Regions from separate parts of the Lysobacter sp. Hz25 genome, predicted to be linked through region 2. Evidence: riboswitches for the same ligand, from Rfam matches in the RefSeq annotation. Region 2 holds a riboswitch; each other region holds the start of a gene.

Region 1 (5,106 bases), 2.4 Mb from region 2:
CCGCGATGCGGCGGTCGGCATCGATGCGCGCGCTCTGCCGCGCACGCCGCGGCAGGAATTTGTCGCGGCTGGCGCTGCGGCTGTCGTTGCGCGGGTCCAGCCAGGTCGCGCTGGCGCGCAGGTCCCAATCGGCCAGGCGGGTGTCGAACGCCGCTTCCAGGCCGCGGATGCGCGCGCGGTCGACGTTGCCGGGCAAGCCGATCGAGGAATCGAACGCGATCAAGTCGTCGATGTCGCTCTCGTAAGCATTGAGCGACCACACGTGCTGGCGGCGCTCGCCGTGGGTGCCGCGCAGGCCGATTTCGACGCTGCGCGAGGTTTCCGGCGACAAGCCGGCATTGCCGTAGCCCGGGTAGTACAACTCGTTGAAGGTCGGTGCCTTGAACGCGGTGCCGTAGCTCGCGGTCAAACGCAGCGCCTCGCTGAGGTTCCAACCCCACAGCAGGCTGCCCGTGGTCTCGCCGCCGAACTGGCTGTCGTCGTCGCGGCGCAGGCTGGCCTGCAGCGCATGCGCGCCGAAACTCTGCTGCCACTGGCCGAAGGCACCGCGCAGGATGCGGGCGTCGCGGGCATAGCGGGTATTGCTGTCGATGCGGTCGCGCTGCCAGTCGAACCCGAGCGTGAGCAGGCCGCTGCCGATGCCGATGTCGCCCTGCACCGAGCCGAGCTGGCGCCGGGTCTCGAAGGTGCTGGAGTATTTGCCGTTCTTGTAAGTGTCGCTGAGGTCTTCGCTGCGGCCGGCGCTGGCGCTGAGGCTGACGCGCTCGCTGGGCCGGTAGCGCAGCTTGGCGCCGGCGACCTGCTGCACGCCGTCGGCCTCGTTGTTCTGGCTGCCGTCGTACTCGTTATGGTTTTTGGTGCGGAACAAGCGCGCTTCGGCGTCCCATTGCTCGTTGAAGCGGTAGCCGCCCTGCAGGGTCAGCGAATCGTTGCGATAGCCGTCGCGGTCCGGCGAGTTGGTGAAACAACCCGCGCCGCCCGGCGAGGGCTTGCCGCGGCAGGCGTTGATGCCGTCGGTGTCTTCGTGGGCGGCGTTGATCGAATACCAGCCGCGTTCGCCCTTGCCGGCGACGCCGGCGGTCGCGCGATGGGTGGCGTAGCTGCCGACCGAGGCGCTGAAGCTCGGCACGAACGCGCCCTGCGGCCGCCGGGTGAATATCTGGATGACGCCGCCGATGGCTTCGGAGCCGTACAGGCTGGAGAACGGGCCGCGCACGATCTCGACGCGTTCGATCTGCTCGACCGGAATGTCCTGCAGCGAGGCGCCGCCGCTGGTCGCCGAACCGATCTTGACCCCGTCGATCAGCACCAGCACGTGGTCGGACTCGCTGCCGCGCAGGAACAGCGACGTCGCCTTGCCCGGGCCGCCGTTATTGGCCAAGGAAGCGCCCGGCGTGCCGCGCAACAGTTCCGGCAACGACGACGGCTGCAGGCGTTCGATCTGCGCGCGATCGATCACGGTCACCGCGGCGAGCGTGGCGTCCTGGGTCTGGGCGGTGCGGCTCGCGGTGACCACGATCTGGTCGAGATCGACTGCGGGCGCGGCCAGTGCGGCGGCGGCGAATGCGGAACCGGCGAATACGAAAGCGCAGCGCGCGGGAATGCGCGCAAGGCGCGGAACAGCGGAAAAACGGAACGTCACAGTCGGCTCTCCATGGCCGCGCCTCACCCGCGCGGTCTAGACCAGGTCGTGACAGGGGGATGGCGGAACGGAGAGACGGCGCGCGCGCCGATGCCCCGAGACATGGCCCTCCGCCTGTCGGTTCGCGCTCCGGGCCGGTCTCCGGGCTTGCGAGTGGAGGCGGTCCGAGATCGGACCGGGTCTCCCGTACCGCGCCTTCCCGTGTCGGAACACAGTGGCGTCGTGCGGTGCGTGTACTCGCTTACCGTTGCGGGGGCAGCTCCGGATTGACCGACCTGGCGAACGCCAGAAGCGGGGACCGGATTCCCGTTTCAATCGCCGATTGTGTGTCGGCGATCACCTTGAGCGCGCGCATCTTAGCAGTCGAGCGCGGTCGGGACGCCACGGGAATTCATGCGAGGGCGCTTGAAGTCTCTGGATTGCGGCCAGGGCGCCCCTCGCCGGGCTTAGCCCCCGGATCGTCATCCCCGCGCAGGCGGGGGTGAATGGATGCGCGTGCGAGCCACTGGCTCGCGCATCCATGAACGCCTGGGCGCGCTGCGCGCCTCGCCGGGCCCGCAGAGACTTCAAGCGTTCTCGCACGAAAACCCGGTGGATCCCCGCCTTCGCGGGGATGACGACCCGGGGGGAATGACAGCTTGCTAGAGATGAAGGCTTAACGGGGATGAGGGCCAGAAAGCGCCAAGCGGGCCAGGCGCAGCGGCCATCGGCCCACCCCCAGATTCCGCAAAGAGTGTGCCATTACCACTTTTCTACTACTTGCGTTAGGCAGAATTTGGCCGCTTCATTGACCGGTTGTTACGTTCGTGTTAAATCCGAATGACATCGCTGTCATCCCCATCAAGGAGTCGTCATGCACGTCCGCCGCACCTTCGCCGGTTCACGTCACCCTCTGGCCCTCGGCCTCCTGGTAGCGCTCGCCGCGCCGGTCTACGCGCAGGACGCGCCGCAAAGCGATCCCAAGACCCTGGACCAGGTCATCGTCACCGGCACCCGCGTCAGCGACCGCACCGTCGCAGAGTCCACCGCGCCGATCGACATCATCACCCCGGAGACCCTGGAAGCCACCGGCACCGTCGAGCTGGCCACCGCACTGTCGCGCGCCCTGCCCTCGCTCAACTTCCCGCGCCCGGCCATCACCGACGGCACCGACGCGGTGCGCCCGGCGCAGCTCCGCGGCCTCGCCCCCGACCAGGTGCTGGTGCTGGTCAACGGCAAGCGCCGCCACACCACCGCCCTGATCAACCTCAACGGCAGCCAGGGCCGCGGCTCCTCGCCGGTCGATCTCAACGCGATTCCGATCGCCGCGATCGAACGCGTCGAAGTGCTGCGCGACGGCGCCTCGGCCCAGTACGGCTCCGACGCCATCGCCGGCGTCATCAACGTCGTGCTTAAGGGCAACAAGCCGGGCACCGGCAGCATCGCCGCGCGCTACGGCCAGTACAGCGCCGGCGACGGCAAGCAGTACCAGTTGTCCGGCGACACCGGCATCAAGCTCGGCGAGAACGGCTGGCTGCACTTGGCCGCGCAAGGCGGGCACCAGGACCAGACCAATCGTGCACGCCCGTTCCAGGGCCGCGTCGAGCAGCGCTACGGCGATCCCGAGATCGACCAGGGCGCGTTCGCCTACAACGGCGAATACAGCCCGACCGATTACCTGAGCTTCTATTCGTTCGGCAGCTACAGCGAACGCGACGTGCTCTCCAACGGTTACTTCCGCTTCGCCGGCGACCCGCGCAACATCCCGACGATCTACCCGAACGGCTTCCTGCCGCAGATTCACAACGTCAGCAAGGACCGCGCCGCGGTGTTCGGCCTGCGCAGCGAAACCGCCGGCGGCACCCAGATCGACCTGAGCTACAACTACGGCCACAACGGCCTGACCTTCGATATCGAGAACACCCTCAACCGCAGCCTCGGCCCGACCTCGCCGACGCAGTTCTACGCCGGTGCGCTGGAAGTCACCCAGCACGTGCTCAACCTGGACTTCACCAAGTCGGTCGACTTCGGCTGGCAGTACCCGGTGACCTTCGCCTGGGGCGCGGAATGGCGCGGCGAAGAGTTCTCCGAACGCGCCGGCGAGCCGCTGTCCTATGCCAACGGCGGCGTGGCCGCGCCGAACGGCCAGATCATCCCGGGTGCGCAGGTGTTCTCCGGCTTCCGCGCCAGCGATGCCGGCGACTTCGACCGTCACAGCTATTCGGTCTACATCGACGCCGAAGCCGACCTGACCGACAAGTTCTCGCTCGGCGCCGCCGCGCGTTACGAGACCTACAGCGATTTCGGCGAAACCACCTCGGGCAAGCTGTCCGGCCGCTACGCCTTCACCGACAAGGTCGCCCTGCGCGCCACCGCCTCGACCGGCTTCCGCGCGCCGTCGCTGCAGCAGCAGTTCTTCCAGTCGATCGCCACCAACTTCATCAGCGGCATTCCGTACGAGATCGGCACCTTCCGCGTCGACAACCCGGCCGCCATCGCCCTGGGCTCGGAAGCGCTGAAGGCGGAAGAGTCGACCAACTACAGCCTGGGCCTGGTGCTGCAGCCGGCCGACCAGCTCTACATCACCATCGACGCCTACAACATCCAGGTGAAGGACCGCATCCTGCTGTCGGAAAACCTGACCAGTACCGCGGTGCGCAACTACCTCAACGCCAACGGCTATCCCGGCATCGGCGGCGGCCGCTACTTCACCAATGCCGTCGACACCGACACCAAGGGCGTGGACATCATCGCCACCTACGGTTGGGACGTCGGCTCGGGCAAGCTCAACCTCACCGCGGGCTACAACTACTCCAAGACCGAGATCGACAAGATCGCCCCGAACCCGCCGCGCCTGGCCGCGATCGACCCGGCCGCGGTGCGCATCGGCCGCACCGAGATCGGACGCATCACCAAGGGCGCGCCGCGCGACAAGTTCTTCCTCGCCGGCGACTGGAAGACCGGCAACTGGAACTTCACCGCCACCGCCACCCGCTACGGCGAGTTCACCGAGCTGCACGCGACCGACCCGCGTCAGGACCAGACCTTCGGCGACGAATGGACCCTGGACCTGGCCGCGACCTACCGCCTCAACAACTGGGACTTCACCATCGGCGGCGACAACGTCCTCGACGCCTATCCGGACGAGTCCAATCTGGTGCGCGGCACCCGCAATTACCTGCCGTACAACACCGCCTCGCCGTTCGGCTTCAACGGCGCCTTCGGCTACATCAAGGTCGGCTATAAGTGGTAAGGCACGCGGCGCTGCGTTGCAGTGATTTTGATTTGCTCGGCGGCTCTGCCGCCTTGCCGGTCAAATGAAGACCCGGAGGGCGGCGCACAGGACGTGCGCCCAGCCTTTAAAAAGGAATGACTCGATAAGACAGGGACGTCTTATCGAAAAATCCCGGCGCCGGCATCGCACTCGTGGCCTGTGCCCTTGCAAGGAGAGCCCTCCCTTTGGTTACTTTTGACCGAAGGGAATC
Region 2 (5,106 bases):
GCGCGGCGCGGCAGGTCGTTGCCGCGGTAGAAGCCGACGCGGTTCTCGGTGTCGAGGACGCTGGCGCTCGCCGCCAGGGTCCATTGCGCGAACGTGGTGTCGATGCCGATCTCGGCGCCGCGCATGCGCGCCCGGTCGATGTTGTTGGGCAGGTTGATCGACGAGTCGTAGGTGATCAGGTCGTCGGCGCGGGTGTCGAAGCCGTCGATGCGGGCGTTGAAACGCTCGCCGCGATAGGCCAGGCCGAGCTCCCAGGTCTTCGACTCTTCCGGGCGCAGGGTCGCGTTGCCGAAGAACGGGTAATACAGCTCGTTGAAGGTCGGCGCCTTGAACGCGGTGCCGTAGCCGACGGTGACGCGCCAGCGCTCGGCGAAGTTCAGGCCCCAGGCCGCGCCGCCGGTGGTGTGGCCGCCGAACTGTTCGTTATCGTCGCGGCGCAGGCTGGCCTCGAACGACTGCGCGCCGAAGCGGCCCTGGTACTGGACGAAGCCGGCCTTGTTGTCGCGCTCGCTTTCGTCGTACACGGTGTCGCTGTCGACACGGTCGCGCAACCAATCGAAGCCCGCGGTCAGCACGTGGCCTTCGGCCAGGGTGAAGTCGCCCTGCAAGGTCGCACTGTCGCGATCGGTCTTGAAGAACCCCATCGGTACTTCGCCGAGGAAATTATCCGAGCTGTCGACGTTGCGGCCGGCCAGCAACTGTAGGTGGACGGTTTCCGACGGACGCCATTGCAGCTTGCCGCCGATCACCTGCTGCACGGTCTCGGAGCGGTTGACGAAGCTGCCGTCGTAATCGTTTTCGCCTTCGGCGCGCAGCGCCTGGCCTTCGATGCTCCACTGCTCGTTGAACTCGAGGCCGCCGCGCAGCGACAGGGCGTGGTTTTCGTAACCGTCGCGGTCGGGTTCGTCGGTGAAGCAGCCGGCGAACACCGGGAAGCCGGCGCCGCGGCAGGCGTTGATGCCCTCGGTCTTGCGGAAGCTGTAGTCGGCGCCGAACCAGCCGCGCTCGCTGCGGCCGCCGAAGCCGGTGCCGAATTCGAGGCTGTCGTTGCTGCCGCCGCCGATGTGCACGCGCGGCGCGAAGCCCTGCTTCTCGCGGCGGGTGAACACCTGGATCACGCCGCCGATGGCGTCGGCGCCGTACAGGCTCGAACGCGGGCCGCGCACGATCTCGATGCGGTCGATCAGTGCCAGCGGCAGGTCCTGCAGCGCGGCCAGGCCCGAGGTCGGCGAGCCGACGCGGATGCCGTCGACCAGCACCAACACGTGGTCGGACTCGCTGCCGCGCAGGAACAGGGTGGTGAGCTTGCCGGCGCCGCCCTGGTTGGAAATGGTGATGCCGGCGCGGCCGCGCAGCAGGTCGTTGAGGTCGCGCGCCTGGCTGCGCTGGATGGTCTCGCGGTCGAGCACGTCGACCGGGGTCAGGGTGTCGTTGACGCTGACCGCGGTGCGGTTGGCGGTGACCACCACCTCGTCGAGGTCGGTGGCGTCGCCGGCCGGAGCGGCGAGGGCGGCGGTGGGCAGCGCCAGCGCACAGGCGATGGCGAGCGACAGATTCAGGGCGTACGTGTTCGGGGCGGACATGGGTAAAGCTCCAGCGCGCGCACCCGGGGGCGCGCGACGACGACGGCGGAAGACGGTTGCGAGGAGGCAGCGGGCCGTGCAGACAGCCGGATAGCAGCCGCCGCGACGCCCTCCGCATCGCAACCTGTGGCGCCTCAAGGCCGGTCTCCGGACTCGCAAGCGCAGCGCCGACGCGGGGTCGGGCGGCCGATCGCGGCGCCTTCCCGTGCCGAGCACAGTGGCGGTTGCCGCGATCTGTCTTGCTTACCGTTGCGGGGGCAGTGCCGGACTGGCGCCGATCTTCCCGCAGGAGAGGGCGCGTCACCGGCTTCCCGTTTCAACCCGGCGATGGAGAAAGCCGCCGGGTCACCTTGAAGCGGTGCGCAGTCTACGCGAAGCCGGCGCCCGGGGCCAAAGCCGCGGACGGGCGGAGCGGCCGGCCGGAGGGGCGCAGCGGCGCCGACGGGCTCAGTCGCGCCCGTCGTCCTCGTCGTGGCCGCCGGGGCGGTCGTCGTCGTCCAGGCCGGTGCCGTCCAGACCGCCGGCCTCGAACGCGTCGTGGCGTTCTTCGGCGTGCACGGTGGTGTGCACCGGCGCGGCGGCCGGCTTGTTGCGCGGCGGCGGCAGCAGCGCGGTCGCGGCTTCGGCGGCCTGGATCAGCTGTTGCCGGCGCTCGTCGCTGATCTCCTGCCAATGGCAGTCCAGCAGCGCGCCTTCGATCGCGTACAGCAGGTTGAGCGTCGGCTTGAAGCCGGCGCGCTTGACGCGCATGAAGGCCTCGACCGTGCCGATCGCGGAAATGTCCTCGTGCGTGCGCAGGCCGACCTGGCGCAGCCAGGCCGCGCTCTTGGGGCCGATGTTGCGCATCTTCGGCGCGGTCATGCCAGCGCCTCCACGTACACCCGCGCCAGCGCTTCCAGGCCGGCCTGGTCGTCGGCATCGAAGCGGTCCGGGACCGGGCTGTCGAGGTCGAACACGCCGATCAGGGAATCGCCGTGGACCAGCGGCACCACCACTTCCGAACGCGAGGCGGCATCGCAGGCGATGTGGCCGGGGAAGGCGTGCACGTCGGCGACGCGTTGGGTCTGGCGGGTCGAGGCGGCCGCGCCGCACACGCCCTTGTCGAGCGGAATGCGCACGCACGCCGGCAAGCCCTGGAACGGGCCGACCACGAGTTCTTCGCCGTCGTAGAAATAGAAGCCGACCCAGTTGAGTTCCGGCAGGGCATGGCTGACCAACGCCGACAGGTTGGCGGCATTGGCGATACGGTCGCGTTCGCCGTCGAGCAAACCGCGCGCCTGGGCGAGCAGCTGCGCGTATTGCTCGGGCTTGTCGCCCGATAGTGCGGAGGTTTTAAACATCATCGGAGTGTAACAGCGGCATCCGCCGCCACTACCATGGTGGACTCCACGCCCCAGGGAAAAGCGCGAGATGAGTCACACCCAGCCCCCGGTGGAGGCCGGCTCCCGACCAACGGCCGCGCCCGCGGTGTTTCCGCGCGGCGTATTCGTCACCGGCACCGACACCGGCATCGGCAAGTCGGTGGCCAGCGCGAGCTTGTTGCACGCCTTGCGCGCGCGCGGGCTGCGCGCGGTCGGCATGAAGCCGGTGGCGAGCGGTTGCGAACGCACGCCCGAGGGTTGGCGCAACGAGGACGCCTTGCTGTTGCAAGCGGCCAGTGCGCCGAGACCGCACTACGACGACGTCAATCCCTATGCCTTGCCGCAGCCGTTGGCGCCGGAACTCGCCGCCGCGCAGGCCGGCGTCGAGATCGCGCTGGCGACGATCCTCGCCGCGCATGCGCGCTTGGCGGCGCAGTCGGACACGGTGGTGGTCGAAGGCGTCGGCGGTTGGGCCGCGCCGATCAGCGCCACGCTCGACCAGATCGACCTGGTGCGCGCGCTGGACCTGCCGGTGGTGCTGGTGGTCGGCCTGCGCCTGGGCGCGATCAACCACGCGCGTCTGAGCGCGCGCGCGATCCAGGCCGACGGCGCCCGCCTGGTCGGCTGGATCGCCAACGACATCGACCCGCACATGGCGCGCGCCGACGACAACTTCGAGATCCTGCGCCGGCGTCTGCCGGTGCCGTGCTGGGGGCGTCTGCCGTATCTCGCCTCGCCCGATCCGCAGGCCCTGGCCGGGCGCTTGCAGCCGCTGGGCTAGCGCGGCGATCGCTCTGCAGTCCGCCTGCGATCCGTGGCGACGGCGAAGGCCGAATCGCGCGCAACAAAAAACCCGGCAGCCGAAGCTGCCGGGTTTTTCGTATCCGCCATGACGGCCGGAGAGAGAGACGGTGCGCTTACTTGGTCGCAGCGGCAGTCGGAGCCGTCGCCTTCGCCGCGGCCTTGGCGGCCTTCTCGACGTTGGCCTGGGTGGCCTTGGCAGCGGTTTCGATCTGCGACTTGGCCAGCTCGGCGATCGCTTCGTTGGTCTTCACGGTGCGGCCGAAAGCTTCCTGACCGGTGCTGACAGCGCGCTCGAGGTTCTCGCGAGCGATCTGCGCGCCCTTCGGCCACAGGGTCTTGAAGGCTTCCAGGTCGCGGGCTTCGGCGGCTTCACCGAAGAAAGCGAAAGTGGCGTTGACGCGGTCTTCGATCGCGGCGACCTGCAGGCCGAACACGGCCTCGGCGTTGTCGAGGGCCAGACGGTTGACCTGAGCGGCCGTGTCCGCGAACTGGCGCGTAGCGGCGGCGAACTGTTCGTTGAATTGCTGGTACATGGCTGAGCTCCTGAAAGGTCCAGACGGAGAACGACTGGATTGTGCGGTGCAGCATAGGCGGGGTTTTGTTGCGATGCAACATCGGGCCGACGAGCGGTCGAAAGCCGTTCAGAAAGCCTGCCTGTTCAGGTAGTTAGCGACCAAGCAGCCGTTCAGGCAAAGCCTAATTCGGGGCCATGACCACGGCATTGCCGGCGTCTGACAAGGCGCCGGCCGCGATGACTGTCGAAGGTCTGGGGGCGTAGCCGCCCCGGGCTCAGCCGCGGTAGCGGCAGCCGGCGGTGCAGGTCTCGTGGACCACGATTTCGCTCAACAGCGGCAGCACCGGCTTGAGCTGGTCCCAGATCCACACCGCGAGGCGTTCGCTGGTCGGGTTTTCCAGGCCGGGGATGTCGTTGAGGTAGTGATGATCGAGGCGGTCGTAAGTCGGCTGGAACGCTTTCTTGACGTCGGCGTAGTCCATTACCCAGCCGCTGTGCTCGCCCAGTTCGCCGCTGAGGTGCACCTCGATGCGGAACGAATGCCCGTGCAAACGCGCGCACTTGTGGCCTTCCGGCACGTTCGGCAGCCGGTGGGCGGCTTCGAGAGTGAAGACCTTGAAGATGTTCACAGCAGTCATAGTGCGGTACCGGGTCGGGCGGTGGCGCGTCGCGCGGTGGCGCGGCGTGGCGCGTGATCTGGAACGATCTGGAATTCTGGGCCGGCGCGCATCCTGGCGACGGATACGAAAAAGCCCGCTGCGCTGGCGGGCCCTGGGTCTTGCTGCGCGGCGATTCTATGGTGGCTATGGGTGGACTCGAACCACCGACCCCAGCATTATGAGTG
Region 3 (5,106 bases), 1.1 Mb from region 2:
CCTTCATGGCGATCTTGAAACCGTCGCCTTCGCCGGCGAGCAGATGCGCGGCCGGCACCCGCACGTTGTCGAACACCACGCCGCGCGTGGGCTGGCTGTTCCAGCCGAGTTTTTCTTCCTTGCGCCCATAAGCGATGCCGGCGCTATCGGCCGGCACCGCGAAGGCGCTGATGCCGCGTGCGCCGTCGCCGCCGGTGCGCGCCATCACCACCAGCATGTCGGTGGCGCCCGCGCCGGATATGAAAGCCTTGGCGCCGTTGATCAGGTAATGATCGCCGTCGTGCTCGGCGCGGGTGCGCAGGGACGCGGCATCGGAGCCGGCCCCGGGTTCGGTCAGGCAGTACGACGCCAGGCATTCGCCGGAGGCCAACCGAGGCCCCCAGAGGTCGCGTACGGCGGGCGAGGCGTGCGCGGTCAGCATCCAGGTGGCCATGTTGTGGATGCTGATGAAGGCCGCCGTGGACGGATCGAGCGCGGCCAGTTCCTCGAACACGACCACCGCATCGAGCCGGGTCAGGCCCGAGCCGCCGGCGGCTTCGTCGACGTACAAGCCGCAGAACCCGAGCTCGCCGGCCTTGCCGATGGCCTCGCGCGGGAAGATGCCTTGCGCGTCCCAGTGCGCCGCGTGCGGCGCCAGTTCAGCCAGGGCGAAATCGCGCGCGGCCTCGCGGAAGGCGAGTTGGTCTTCGCCGAGCTGCGACGGCGGTGGACTGACCGCCTGCAGGTTCATGACGGCGGCCATCACTTCAGACTGATCGTGGTGTTGACGCCGTGGCCGAGCGTGTCGTCGTCGAACCAACGCGCGGTGACCGTCTTGGTCTGGGTGTAGAACATCACCACTTGCTTGCCGTAGGGGCCGAGGTCGCCGAGCTTGGAGGCGCGCGAGCCGGTGAACGAGAACAGCGGCACCGGCACCGGGATCGGCACGTTGATGCCGACCTGGCCGACGTCGATGTCTTCCTGGAAGCGGCGCGCGGCCGCGCCGGACTGGGTGAACAGAGCGGTGCCGTTGCCGTTGGGATTGGCGTTGATCAGCTCGATTGCGGCTTCCAGGGTGGCGGCGGCGAGCACGATCAGTACCGGGCCGAAGATCTCTTCGTCGTAGATGCGCATGCCGGGCTCGACCCCGGAGAAGATGGTCGGGCCGACGAAGTTGCCGCGCTCGAAACCCGGCACGGACGGCTTGCGGCCGTCGAGTTCGAGCCGTGCGCCTTGCTCGACGCCGGAGGCGATCAGGCTTTCGACGCGTTCGCGCGCGGCGCAGGAAATTACCGGGCCGACATCGGTGCCGGGCTCGGTGCCGGCATTGACCTTGAGCGTGCGCGCCTTGGCGACCAGCTCGGGGATCCAGGCCTGCGCTTCGCCGACCAGCACCGCGGTGGAGGCGGCCATGCAGCGTTGGCCGGCGGCGCCGAACGCGGCGCCGGCGAGGGCGTTGAGGGTTTGCTCCTTGTTGGCGTCGGGCAGCACCACCGCGTGATTCTTCGCGCCCATCATGCACTGCACGCGCTTGCCCGCCAGCGAAGCGCGGTGGTAGACATGGGTGCCGACCTTGGTCGAGCCGACGAAGGACACCGCCTTGATGTCGGGGTGGTCGCAGATCGCATTGACCACGTCTTCGCCGCCGTGGACGACGTTGAGCACGCCCTTGGGCACGCCAGCCTGCAGCGCCAGCTCGACCAGGCGCATCGTCACCAGCGGGTCCTGTTCGGACGGCTTGAGCACGAAGGTGTTGCCGGTGGCGATGGCCATCGGGAACATCCACAGCGGAATCATCGCCGGGAAGTTGAACGGGGTGATGCCGGCGCAGACGCCGAGCGGTTGCAACAGGGTGTAGGTGTCGACGCCGCCGGCGACGTTGTTGGCCAACTCGCCGAGTTGCAGGTTGCCGATCGCCGCTGCGTGCTCGACCACTTCCAGGCCGCGGAATACGTCGCCTTCGGCGTCGGCCAGGGTCTTGCCTTGTTCGGCGGTGAGGATCGCGGCGAGCTCGCCCATGTGCTCGCGGATCAGTTGCTGGTACTTGAGGAAGATGCGCGCGCGCGCGCCGATCGGGGTCTTGCGCCAGCTCTTGAAGGCCTGGTGCGCCGAACGTACCGCGGCGTCGACTTCGTCCGCGGTCGCGAACGGCACCCGCGCCAGCACCGCCTGCGTGGCGGGGTTGACGACATCGCGCCATTGTTCGGATCGGGATTCGACGAATGCGCCGTCGATCAGCAGCTTGACCGTCGCGACTTCGGTCGCGACGCGATTCATATCGTTCATTGTTTCGGCTCCGTGTCGCTCACCCGCGTGACGGGGATTGCGGAGCAAGACAAGTCGGTTCCACGCAACGGACATCGCGTCGAGCCAGCCCGTCCGGTTGCCCACCGCAACACCCGAGGACGACATCGCATGCGATGCCCGCCACTGGCCGGTCTCCGGGCTTGCGAGCGATGCGGAGCGATCCGCATCACCCCGACACCTTCCCGCGAGATCGCAGTGGTATTGAGTCGGGTGTTCTCGCCTACCGTTGCGGGGGCAGCGCCGGAATGGAGTCTGACGACTCGCACCGGCTTCCCGTTTCACCCTGCTCGCCGGTACGGCGGCAGGACACCTGTGGCCGGCGGAGTGTAGGCGCCGGATCGAAAGCGGACAAGCTGCGCTGCGCAAAGCTGCGCGCTCGTTCGCACGACGGCGTGGTCGGATTGATTCGAACGCCGCATTCATCTTGTTGCTGCGTGGATGTGTGACGACTCGGCACCACACCGCACTGCGGCGAATGGAATGCAGGGCGAGCAATGCGCGATGTTTACTTGCCCGCGTGGGAGCGCGCGTGCGCCGCATGTCGGTCGCGACGGCGCCCACAATGTCGGCCGCGTTCGCCTGTGTGCGAGGTTCAGGCGAAACGCGTGGCATCGCTCGATACTGTGATGGGCAGCGTGTATTCCTGGAAACGATACGGGCGAAATGACTGGCGCGGCGGGGACGGCTGTGAACGGGGGCATCCGGGTCGGCATGGGCGTATCGCCACGATGGGGAGCATCGGTGGCGGTGGATCGGTTCGTCGTCGAGCGTCGGCGCTGAAGCATCCCACGGGCAGTGGCCGCGCGGGTGACATTCGCATGCCGTTGCAAGATCATGGCGTGAGCGCAACGCGGCATTCTCGAAGGAGCGGCACCCGATGACCAAACGCGAACGACGCAACGGAACCGAGCAGCCCAGTGCCGTGGCCTTGCGCGCAGGGTTGACCCGCGAGCAGCTGGACGCGTTGACGACCCTGGAGCATTTCCGCTGGGAACTGCGTTTCGTTCGGCGGCCGCTGTTCCTGGAGCCGATTCCGGTGGTGTTCCATCCCGATGGCGAGCGTTACGCGGTGCTGGAGGCGGACGGTTCGCTCAATGAGAACCCGGGGTTCGAGATACGCCGCTGAGGGGGTTGCCGGTGGCGCGGGTTGGTTCGTGTCCGTGGCATCGCGGTGGGGGCTCTGAGGGTAGGAGCGGCGCGAGCCGCGACCGCGCTGCTTCGGTCTCGCGGCGTATCGATCAAGCAAGACCAAGATCAGGATCAAACGCCAAAAGCTTCCGCCACTAAAGCGGCGGGTAACTTTCTTTTGTCTAAAGCAACAAAAGAAAGTCACCAAAGAAAAATGCTTTTGCTTTGAATCACAGGCCCACACGAGCGATGCCTCCGCGGGGATTTTTCATACGGGACATCCCTGTCCCGATGAAAAACGGCCTGCATCCATGCAGGCCGCCCTCCGGGTCTTCGATTACCTTCGCTAGTGCGAGACGTCGCACAACAACAGCAAAGGCCAAAGCCACGACCGAGGCCGGTATTTGACACTGCCTGCGAAGTATCGTCGCCATCCACAGTTCGTGGTCGCGGCTCACGCCGCTCCTACCCTTAGAGCGAGATTCGTCGTTGCCGTTGCCATTTAGAGCTTGGCGTAGCCATGCACTGGCGAGACCGATGGAGACCCGGAGGGCGGCGCGCAGGGATGCGCGCCGTTTTTCATCGGCACAGGGATGTCCCGTATGAAAAAGCCCCGCGTCGGCATCGTTCGTGCGGGCCCTTGACTCAAAGAAAAGCATTTTTCTTTGGTTATCTTTCTTTTGTTGCTTATGACAAAAGAAAGTAACCCGCCGCTTTAGTGGCGGAAGCTTTTGGCGTTTGATCTTGATCTTGCTTGATAAGTGCGCGGCAAGAGCGTTGCGGCGTGGTCGCGGCTCGTGACCGAAGGAAATCCAGTAGGACGCCGTTCCTACCCTGGCGATGGCACGCCGTTTCGATGAGCGACGGCGGCATTGTTGTCTCTGTGCGTCCCGCGGTCGCGACTCACGTCGCTCCTACAACTGCAGGCTCTGCACGGCATGAGCACGCAGTGCAGCGAATCCATCCCTGTAGGAGCGACGTGAGTCGCGACCGCAGGGTCTAGGCTTCGCGGCGTATCGCTCAAGCAAGCCCAAGATCGCACGCGAACGCGAACGCTATCGCGATCGATGCCACCTTTACCCCGGCCACATCACGGCGGAAACACGAACGGTGGGTAAGGCCCATAAAACGGGAAGCCCGGTTTTTCGTCGTTGGGCTGCAGCGAGGGATCGGCGTCGCCGGCCACGATCGGTCCCTTGTCGGCCGACGGTCCGGTCGGGCCGGTGGTCTCGCCGATGCCCAGTTCCTGGCCGCTGCCGCGTTCGCCCCACAGCACGTGGCCGCCATACCAATCCTGCGTGGTCACATCGACCGCCGGCTGGCCGGCCAGGTCGAAACGCACGCCGCCGCTCTTGGCCGAGTCGTCGATGCCCGGCGCCTTGGTTTCCCAAGAACCGGTCTCGGGGAAATTCGCATGCGAGCCCTGGCCGACGTAGGACACCGGGCGGCCGTCTTCTTTCGGCGTGTCCGCCCACGAGCGCTCGGCGTTCAAGCCGCCATGGGCGCTATAGCGCACCGCGGTCGGCTGGTATTGGTCGTCGAGCTGCACGGTGATCTTTTCCCAGTCGCCTTCGTGGTTCTGCACGTCGCCAAGGCCGGACGGGCCGTCGTTGTAGGAATAAAACAGGTGGTAGGTGATGGTGTTGCTTTCGGGGTCGTATTGGTAAAGGTTTTTGCTGTTGGCGAGGTCGC

Evidence for each region. Region 2 has a riboswitch for cobalamin ahead of btuB (TonB-dependent vitamin B12 receptor). Riboswitches for the same ligand answer to the same signal wherever they lie in the genome.
Region 1: linked by a shared signal. The riboswitch ahead of btuB (TonB-dependent vitamin B12 receptor) and the one ahead of btuB (TonB-dependent vitamin B12 receptor) in region 2 are both predicted to bind cobalamin.
Region 3: linked by a shared signal. The riboswitch ahead of ACKN61_RS15970 (CoA-acylating methylmalonate-semialdehyde dehydrogenase) and the one ahead of btuB (TonB-dependent vitamin B12 receptor) in region 2 are both predicted to bind cobalamin.

The regions. Positions count from the first base shown of each region.
Region 1 covers NZ_CP175666.1:1,396,483-1,401,588, reverse strand. Annotated here, with positions in the region: gene btuB (TonB-dependent vitamin B12 receptor) at 1-1,603, opposite strand, end outside; cobalamin riboswitch at 1,757-2,001, opposite strand; gene ACKN61_RS05830 (TonB-dependent receptor plug domain-containing protein) at 2,496-4,874, shown strand.
Region 2 covers NZ_CP175666.1:4,976,347-4,981,452, reverse strand. Annotated here, with positions in the region: gene btuB (TonB-dependent vitamin B12 receptor) at 1-1,583, opposite strand, end outside; cobalamin riboswitch at 1,704-1,951, opposite strand; gene ACKN61_RS20505 (TfoX/Sxy family protein) at 2,031-2,444, opposite strand; gene ACKN61_RS20500 (GAF domain-containing protein) at 2,441-2,923, opposite strand; gene bioD (dethiobiotin synthase) at 2,994-3,725, shown strand; gene ACKN61_RS20490 (phasin family protein) at 3,862-4,281, opposite strand; gene queD (6-carboxytetrahydropterin synthase QueD) at 4,538-4,891, opposite strand; tRNA gene ACKN61_RS20480 (tRNA-Met) at 5,060-5,106, opposite strand, start outside.
Region 3 covers NZ_CP175666.1:3,888,972-3,894,077, reverse strand. Annotated here, with positions in the region: gene ACKN61_RS15975 (acyl-CoA dehydrogenase family protein) at 1-730, opposite strand, end outside; gene ACKN61_RS15970 (CoA-acylating methylmalonate-semialdehyde dehydrogenase) at 742-2,256, opposite strand; cobalamin riboswitch at 2,394-2,615, opposite strand; gene ACKN61_RS15965 (hypothetical protein) at 3,164-3,412, shown strand; gene ACKN61_RS15960 (Vps62-related protein) at 4,505-5,106, opposite strand, start outside.